DNA from 2 places in the Candidatus Synechococcus calcipolaris G9 genome. Region 1 is predicted to be linked to the other one. Evidence: predicted binding sites of a transcription regulator. Region 1 holds the regulator's gene; the other holds the start of a gene.
The links. The regulator NtcA, encoded in region 1, controls nitrogen genes in cyanobacteria. The targets are predictions, from matches to a motif close to GTANCNNNNGNTAC.
Positions count from the first base shown of each region.

Region 2: the regulator NtcA is predicted to act here: its motif matches at 1,380-1,393, upstream of L3556_RS09725 (ammonium transporter).

Region 1 is NZ_JAKKUT010000002.1:1,068,164-1,072,176, forward strand. It holds gene cbiQ (cobalt ECF transporter T component CbiQ) at 1-680, opposite strand, end outside; gene L3556_RS08065 (DUF2834 domain-containing protein) at 679-1,206, shown strand; gene ntcA (global nitrogen regulator NtcA) at 1,498-2,169, shown strand; gene nblR (response regulator transcription factor NblR) at 2,300-3,010, shown strand; gene L3556_RS08080 (DUF192 domain-containing protein) at 2,991-3,530, shown strand; gene def (peptide deformylase) at 3,700-4,013, shown strand, end outside.
Region 2 is NZ_JAKKUT010000002.1:1,398,752-1,402,764, reverse strand. It holds gene L3556_RS09730 (HlyD family secretion protein) at 52-1,314, shown strand; gene L3556_RS09725 (ammonium transporter) at 1,476-2,954, shown strand; gene L3556_RS09720 (HlyD family secretion protein) at 3,197-4,013, shown strand, end outside.

The DNA.
Region 1 (4,013 bases):
GGATAGGTGCGTTTTTGCTGTCGCGATCGCAGCCCATACCCCCGTAACCGCATGGCCCGATAGACCTGTTCAGAGCGATCGTAACTGCGAATTAAAAAAGTGCCAATTAAGGCCGCAATGCGCCCCAACCGCCGCCAATGGGGACGAAACCCCCGCAACATCATGGACTGCTGCATCCGCACCAACATCGGCCGCAACTCAAAAATATATCGATAGCTCAACACCAACACATCCGTCAGAAAGGGGGGGATGCCAAAGGTACGTAAAACCTGGAGCCATGCTGAAAATGTGGTCGTTTCCAGTAACACCATGGCAAGGGTGGCAAGGGTGATCAACCGCCCCGCCAAAACCAGAGCCGCCCGCAATCCCTCCCAAAAAATTACCAGTCCCCCCCACCGCAACCATGGGGTTTCCCCCCCCTGAAACAACAGGAGTAATCCTAGCCCTAGGAAAAATACCGCCAGCACCGCCAGTCGTTGCCACCATCGCCGCCACGAGAGACCCGCACCCCCATACACCAGTGCCATTCCCCCCAGGGCGATCGCCAACACCGATAGGCGATCGATCGCCGCAATCACAAAAAGAAGCGGCAACAGACCCAAGACCTTACATTCAGGCTGCCAACGATGAAAAATCGACATACCATAGAACATATCGCCCCACAGGTTCCCCCATGCCATGATCAAGACAATTAGTTTATTTACCCTTTGGTTGGCATTCATGGGCTATGGTTTTTTCCTGGCTCCACCGGATCACCCCGATACCTTGGATCTGATTGGGCGACTGATCCGCGGCCCCTGGCAGGGCATTAACCCCCTAGTCATTGCCTTATTTAATCTGATGGGGATTTGGCCGTTCATTTATACGGCGGTTGTGCTAGTGGATGGCCGCGGACAAAAATTACCTGGGTGGCTCTTTGCCGCAGGTGGCTTTTTGTTGGGAGCCTTTGCCCTCATTCCCTACCTAGCCCTTCGTCGCCCTAATCCGACGTTTCAGGGCCCCCTAGACTGGGGATTGCGGATATGGGAATGGCGCGGTACGGGTATTCTGCTGCTACTGGCAACAGTTGGGTTGGTGGGCTATGGTGTCACCCAGGGCAATTGGGCTGATTTTTGGCATCAATGGCAGACCCGCCGCTTTATTCACCTAATGAGCATCGTATTTTTGTCTACTGACCCTACTATTTCCCTTACTTTTGGGGGATGATCTGGCTCGACGACAACCCAGCTTCCAGGGGCTAGGGGTCTTGGCCAGTTTCCCCCTTTTTGGCCCATTACTGTATCTATGTTTACGTCCTAGGCTCATTAACACCGATAAAGTGTATCATGAGATACAAAATACAGGGCCACAATCCGTTTAACTAAAACTCCAATGGCAAGAATCTGATTACAGAGTCTGAGCATACAGTAGATGCACCATGGCAGGGTTAGATGGATGCTCTTCCCTTGCCTTTACTAACAGTCATTTAACCTATGGCACAGGATAGTCAACCAATCTATGGTAACTACTAGCGATCAACCGCTGGCCGCCATTTTTCGGCAGATGGCCAGTGGGATGTTCCCGACCGCAACGGAAGTCTTTGACCGGGGTAAAACCATCTTTTTCCCGGGTGATCCGGCTGAGAAAGTGTACTTCTTACTGAAGGGTGCGGTGAAGTTATCGCGGGTCTACGAGGCAGGGGAAGAGATTACGGTTGCGCTTTTACGGGAAAATAGCGTCTTTGGGGTGTTGTCCCTGGCTACGGGAACTCGCTCCGATCGCTTTTACCATGCGGTTGCCTTTACGCCGACGGAATTGCTTTCCGTGCCCATTGAGCAGGTTGAAAAGGCCATGCACGAGGATCCCACCCTACCGATGCTGATGATTCAGGGTCTATCCTCCCGAATTTTACAAACGGAAATGATGATTGAAACCCTGGCCCATCGAGATATGGGGTCACGTCTCGTCAGCTTTTTACTGATTCTTTGCCGCGATTTTGGGATTCCGGGGGCAACTGGGGTCACGGTGGATTTGAAACTCTCCCACCAAGCGATCGCCGAGGCCATTGGTTCAACCCGTGTCACCGTTACCCGGCTGCTAGGGGAATTACGGGATCAAAATATGATTTCGATCCAGAAGAAAAAAATTACGGTTCATAACCCCTTGATGCTCAGTCAGCAGTTCACCTAAGGGTTAATCCAGACCAGGATTCAGGACAGAATTATGCCCTGATTACCCTTCTTTGAGATGGGAAACTTGTTTAGGGTGCGTTTCGTCCCTAGGTCAAGGTACGTTAGAGGTGGCCTGATTTTCTGAGCCTATGGAACCTACCTTTGCGATCGCCGCCCCGCGAATTTTATTGGTCATGACTGACTCGGCCCTCGCCCAGCAAATTGGCCAAGACCTACAACAGGCGGGGTATGACCCGGTAACGGCGGCAACGTTTGCGGACTGTCAGTTGGCCTGCCAGGAATGGCAACCGGCCCTAGTGATTGTGGACGACCTGGCCATGGAGCATCGCCCCGATAACGTGAGCGGCCTAGATCTGTGTCGTAAAATCCGTCAGGAAAAAATTACCTTACCACTCCTGTTAATCATGGAGAGCGATCGCCTAGAGGATCGGGTGAACTGTTTAGAAGCCGGAGCCGATGACTATCTCCTCAAGCCCTACCGCGATCAACAGTTTTTAGACATGGTTCAGCTTTACCTGAAACCAACGGCCCCAAGTGGGGAACAACTGCGATTTGAGACCCTGGTTCTGGATTTAGCCACGCGGCGGGCCGAGCGGAATGGTCGCTTGATAGATTTAACGATGAAGGAATACGAACTCCTGAAATTTTTAATGGAGCATCCCCGCCAAGTTCTTAGTCGAGACAAGATTTTAGAGAATGTCTGGGGCTATGACTTCCTGGGGGAGTCCAATGTCATTGAGGTTTATGTCCGTTATTTACGGCTAAAAATTGAACCCGATGGCGAAAAACGATTGATCCATACGGTGCGAGGGGTGGGGTATGTTCTCCGGGAAGCTTAAATTTAAGCAGGTTAAGCAGATTTACTCATTTTTTTTAGCCCTAGGGGTGGCATTGACGGTTATCGGCTGTCAAGCCCTTGAGCAACCTAGTCTAAATTCTCAAAATTCTAATGTGGCGATCGCTGGGGTTTCCCAAATTTTGCCGATTACGGCCCAGGCGATCATTGGCGAGACGGTTATTGATCTGGAAGTCGCCAAAACTCCTGCCCAGCAAGCCCTAGGATTGATGTATCGCAGTGAATTAGCGGATAATCGGGGGATGTTATTTCCCTTTGATCCGCCCCAATTGGTAAGCTTCTGGATGAAAAATTGCCTTATTTCCTTGGATCTGATTTTTATCTATGAGGGGGAAGTTATTGATATTGCTGAAAATGCCCCCCCCTGTTATGACGATCCCTGCCCCACCTACGGCCCGAATCAAATCATCGATCATGTGTTAGAACTGCGGGGTGGTCGGGCCGCTGAAATTAGCCTTGCCGTGGGCGATCGCCTCAAAATCAAGCCCCTTGAGCAATCCTAGGAACCTGTGGGATAAACCGGTCAACTATTCCTAACCCATTGCTATCCAACGATCCAAGGGTATTTCATCCGATAGGGTATGTCATCTAAGGATGCCAAGGATATCAGATATGTAGTGTTAGAGTAAGAGTATCTGTTAGTTTTTTTAGTAATCAATTAGTGCCATGGCCATCTCTGCAACTCTCTCCGTTGAAAAAGAAAAAGTTAAAAAACCTCCCTTCAAAATTCACGTCCTCGGCGATCGGGTACTGCGCCAGCCCGCTAAACGGATTAGCCAAGTCAATGACAGTATCCGCCAAACCGTACGGGATATGCTACAAACCATGTACAGTGCCGATGGCATTGGCCTGGCCGCCCCCCAGGTGGGGATTAATAAACAGCTTTTAGTCATTGATCTTCACCCCGATGAAGCCGCCAATCCGCCCCTGATTATGATCAACCCGGTGATCCGCGAAGCCAGTCCCTTGTTGGAATTGGGTCAAGA
Region 2 (4,013 bases), 330 kb from region 1:
AATCCCTGTACCCTTGAAGCTTATAAATCCTGTTGTGCCTAAATTTTGTGTATGATCGCTTCATCTTCCCTTTCCCCCGCCGAGTCTTTAACAACAACTAAACCCAAGGATGCAAAGTTGCGACGGCAGGCCTTTCGCTGGGTTCGAGTCGGCTTAGGTCTTAGCTTAATTGGATTGGCTATTTATACCCTTTGGTGGCAGCGGCGCAATGTGGTGAGTCGGGTGGGCTATATTAATGCCACCGTGATCAATCTTTATGCCCCCATCCCGGGAACCTTAACCCTCATGGATTTGCAGCCCGGCTTAGGGGTGATGGAAGGCCAAACCATTGGTCAGATTGAAAATATCCGCAATCCAGAGCTAGAAACCGATCGCCAAAATTTAGAAAATCGCCTCAGTTTGGCCCGAACCCAACGCCAAGGGATCGCCCGTAAAATTGCCAGCCGCGAAAATCAGCAGTCGGTGTTACTGGCCCAGGCCAATAGTCAACTGGCCCTAGAGGTTAGATACCATCAAGAAGCCGCCAATCGTACCCTCAAGGAACTGCGTCAAGCCCAAGAAAACCTCGCCTTTGCCGAAATTGATGCGGAACGGTATGCCAGTTTAGTGGAATCGGGGGCCGTATCCCGCCAGTTGGCAGAAGGGGCCGCCTCTAAGGCTAAAGAAGCCCAGGAATTTGTGGCCAGTAAGCAAGCGGAACTCCAACAACAGCAGACCGCCCTTGCCGCCTCCCGGGAAGGATTGCAACTTAGCTCCGCCCGCACCTTTAGTTTTCCCGATATTCGTCTTTTGGATTTGCAAACAGAAATTATCGACCTGGAACTAGAGTTGCAGGAGGCAGAGGTTCTGATAAAAGAACTGGAACTGGAAATCGAAAATATTGATGCTCAAATTGCCCTGCAACAGTATGCCCCGATAAATATCCCCGTGATGAGTGTGATTTGGTCGATCGCCAATAAATCGGGCCCCCTAGGGATTGCCCTAGCCGCTGGTGATCCGATTGTCAAGGTGATTGATTGTCAAGATAGTTGGGTGTCAGCCCTCGTATCTGAGCGGGATAGTAGCCGTTTAGAGATGGGTCAGCCCACCAGTATTCGCCTCTTAGATGGCAGTAATCGTTCATTTTCGGGGCAGGTTCGTTCTATTCGTGGCGGCCCCGGGAAAGTAGTTGCTGGGGAAGATGTGGCCGTACCGCCGCCGGATCTGGTGCGAAATGAGTTAGAAGTTCAGGTTAGTTTTAATCAAGTTCCTGAAGAATTAACCGCCGAAAGTTTTTGTGGTGTGGGCAAGAGTGTGGAGGTGATATTTGAATAAATTTAGCCTGGGTTCCCTTGTAATTGCTATTTCAGTAGGTGGTGGCAGCCTTAGGTTCTAGTTTCGTAGTGATTGATACACATCTTTTTAAGCTGATTTTGTGATGATGGCTCAAGACGCTTAAGAGGTAAGATATAGTGCCCCGTCATCATCGTTCCCCCATGTATTCTCCCCTACGCTTTTTATCTCAACCGCCGCGATTGCGAACGATCGCCGGGTTAGCGGCTATTATTTTGTTGATGTCGGGAACGGCAGTACTTGCTCAAGAGGCCCCGGCTCAAGATATATCCGAGGACTTACAGGTTGCCCTCAACACCCTATGGGTTCTCTATGCCGGAGCCTTGGTATTCTTTATGAATGCGGGCTTTTGTATGCTGGAAACGGGATTTTGCCGCTCCAAGAATGCCGTCAATCTCCTCTCCAAAAACCTGATTGTCTTTGCCCTATCCTCCATTGCTTTTTGGATCCTCGGGTTTGCCATCATGTTTGGGGATGGGAATGGATTTTTGGGCTACAGTGGCTTTTTCCTGGCGGGTGCTGACAATAGCCCTGCCACCGACGATAACTATGTGGGTGTCTATACCTCCATTAGTTGGGCGGCTGTGCCCCTTGCGGCCAAGTTTTTCTTTCAGCTCGTATTTGCCGGAACCGCTGCCACCATTGTTTCTGGGGCCGTGGCCGAGCGGATTAAGTTTTATGCGTTTTTCCTTTTTAGCTTGTGTTTGATTGGTATTTCCTATCCGATGACGGGGCATTGGGTCTGGGGTGGGGGCTGGTTAGCTGAGTTAGGTTTTTGGGATTTTGCCGGCTCAACGGTGGTGCATTCCGTCGGTGGCTGGGCGGCGTTAATGGGGGCGGCCTTATTAGGGCCCCGGATGGGACGCTTTATGGAAGATGGCTCGGCGATGGCGATTCCTGGCCATAACTTTGCGATCGCCACCCTCGGTTGTTTGATTCTTTGGCTGGGATGGTTTGGTTTTAATCCTGGCTCCACCATGGAAGCGGATCCGATGGCGATCGCCCACATTACGCTGACGACCAATATGGCTGCCGCTTTTGGTGCGGTGACGGCAACGGTGGTTTCCACCCTCTATTTCACCAAACCCGATCTCTCCATGATTATCAATGGTGTTCTGGCGGGTCTCGTGGCGATTACGGCCCCCTGTGCCTACGTTAGTGTCGAAAGTTCCGTCCTCATTGGGGCGATCGCCGGGGTGATTATTGTTTTCTCTGTCATCTTTGTTGATGGTCTCAAAATTGATGACCCCGTGGGGGCCATTTCGGTTCACCTTGTCAATGGTGTTTGGGGCACCCTGGCGGTGGGTTTGTTTGCCGATGGCCCCGGTCGATTCTACGGTGAAGGGGCCGGCCCCTTGCGGGGGTTACTTCTCGGCGGTGGCATTGAGCAACTCTGGTATCAAATCGTGGGTATTTTAGCCATTGGTGGCTTTACGGTACTGTTTAGTACCATTGTTTGGATTGTCCTAAATTCCACCATCGGTATTCGTGTTTCCCCAGAGGAAGAGGTGGAAGGCCTAGATTTAGGGGAACATGGCATGGAAGCCTACTCCGGCTTTATGTTCCGGGATGAGGTTAAGGGCTTTGTGGATATTCTGAAGCGGATGACCACAGGGCGTTAAAGTTAGGCCTTGATTGACGACTGCCACGGCAAACCCCATGGCAAGCATTATGTGTGATCTTTTAAGTCACGCTTGTGAGCAGATGTATCTATCTAGGCGATCGCGATGTCCGTAAATATACAGATGTGCTGTGACAATAATCACAGGTATTCTCGAAATAGGAAGCAAGCGACGAATGTCCTAGATAGATGGTTCCTTACTCAGTCATCTTCCTAGGCTATGAAGTCAGGAGTTTATACATTGTGAAAACCCAAAAACTCGATTCCCTGCCGATGTCTTCACCCAAAAACCTGCCAACTTCCAGTACAACCCAAGAACGCCTTGAACCTAACAGTGTTGAGCCGCAGCGAGTACGGGTCAAGCGATCCGTGGCGGCAAATTTGGTTGTCGTGGCAGCCAGCATCGGGGTTTTAGCCTTTACGGCTGATTTTTTTCATCGTCATCTGACAGTGGTTCGCAGCCGGGATGCGGTGGTAAATGGTGTTCTCGTAACGCTGCGGGCCCCGGAAAATGGCACCATTGTTGATCTCATTACAAGAGTTGGCGATTTTATTGATCCCGAGGATGGCCCTTTAGCGGTCATTGAGAATGATCGTGCCAGTGAAGAAACCCCCCAAACCATTGAATCGGAGATCGCACGGCAACGGGGAGAACTTGCCGCAGCCCAGGCGAAACTACAACAGTTACAAGGGGTACTAGCCTCGGCCCAGGGAGATGCTGAAAATCAACGTAACCTTGAGATTATCGAAAGCAATCTCCAAGTGGCCGCCGCCCAAGCAGAATTACAATCAGCCCGGGCTAAGCTAGAAGATGCCCAAGCCCGTCAACGTCTGGCTACCATTAATAACAAGCGTTTTTCTTCCCTTGCCGCCCAAGGGGTTGTCAGCCAAGCCCAAGCTGATGCTGCCCTCACCGAACTTCAGCAAAGCCAGGCCCAAGTCAGAAGTCAGCAGCGCATTGTGGACTCCCTGGCCCGCAAGGTGGAAGCCCTGAAAACAGAAGTCAAGGCTGCCCAAAGGGGACTAACCCTACGGAATACCCGCAGCAACTATGATCCCC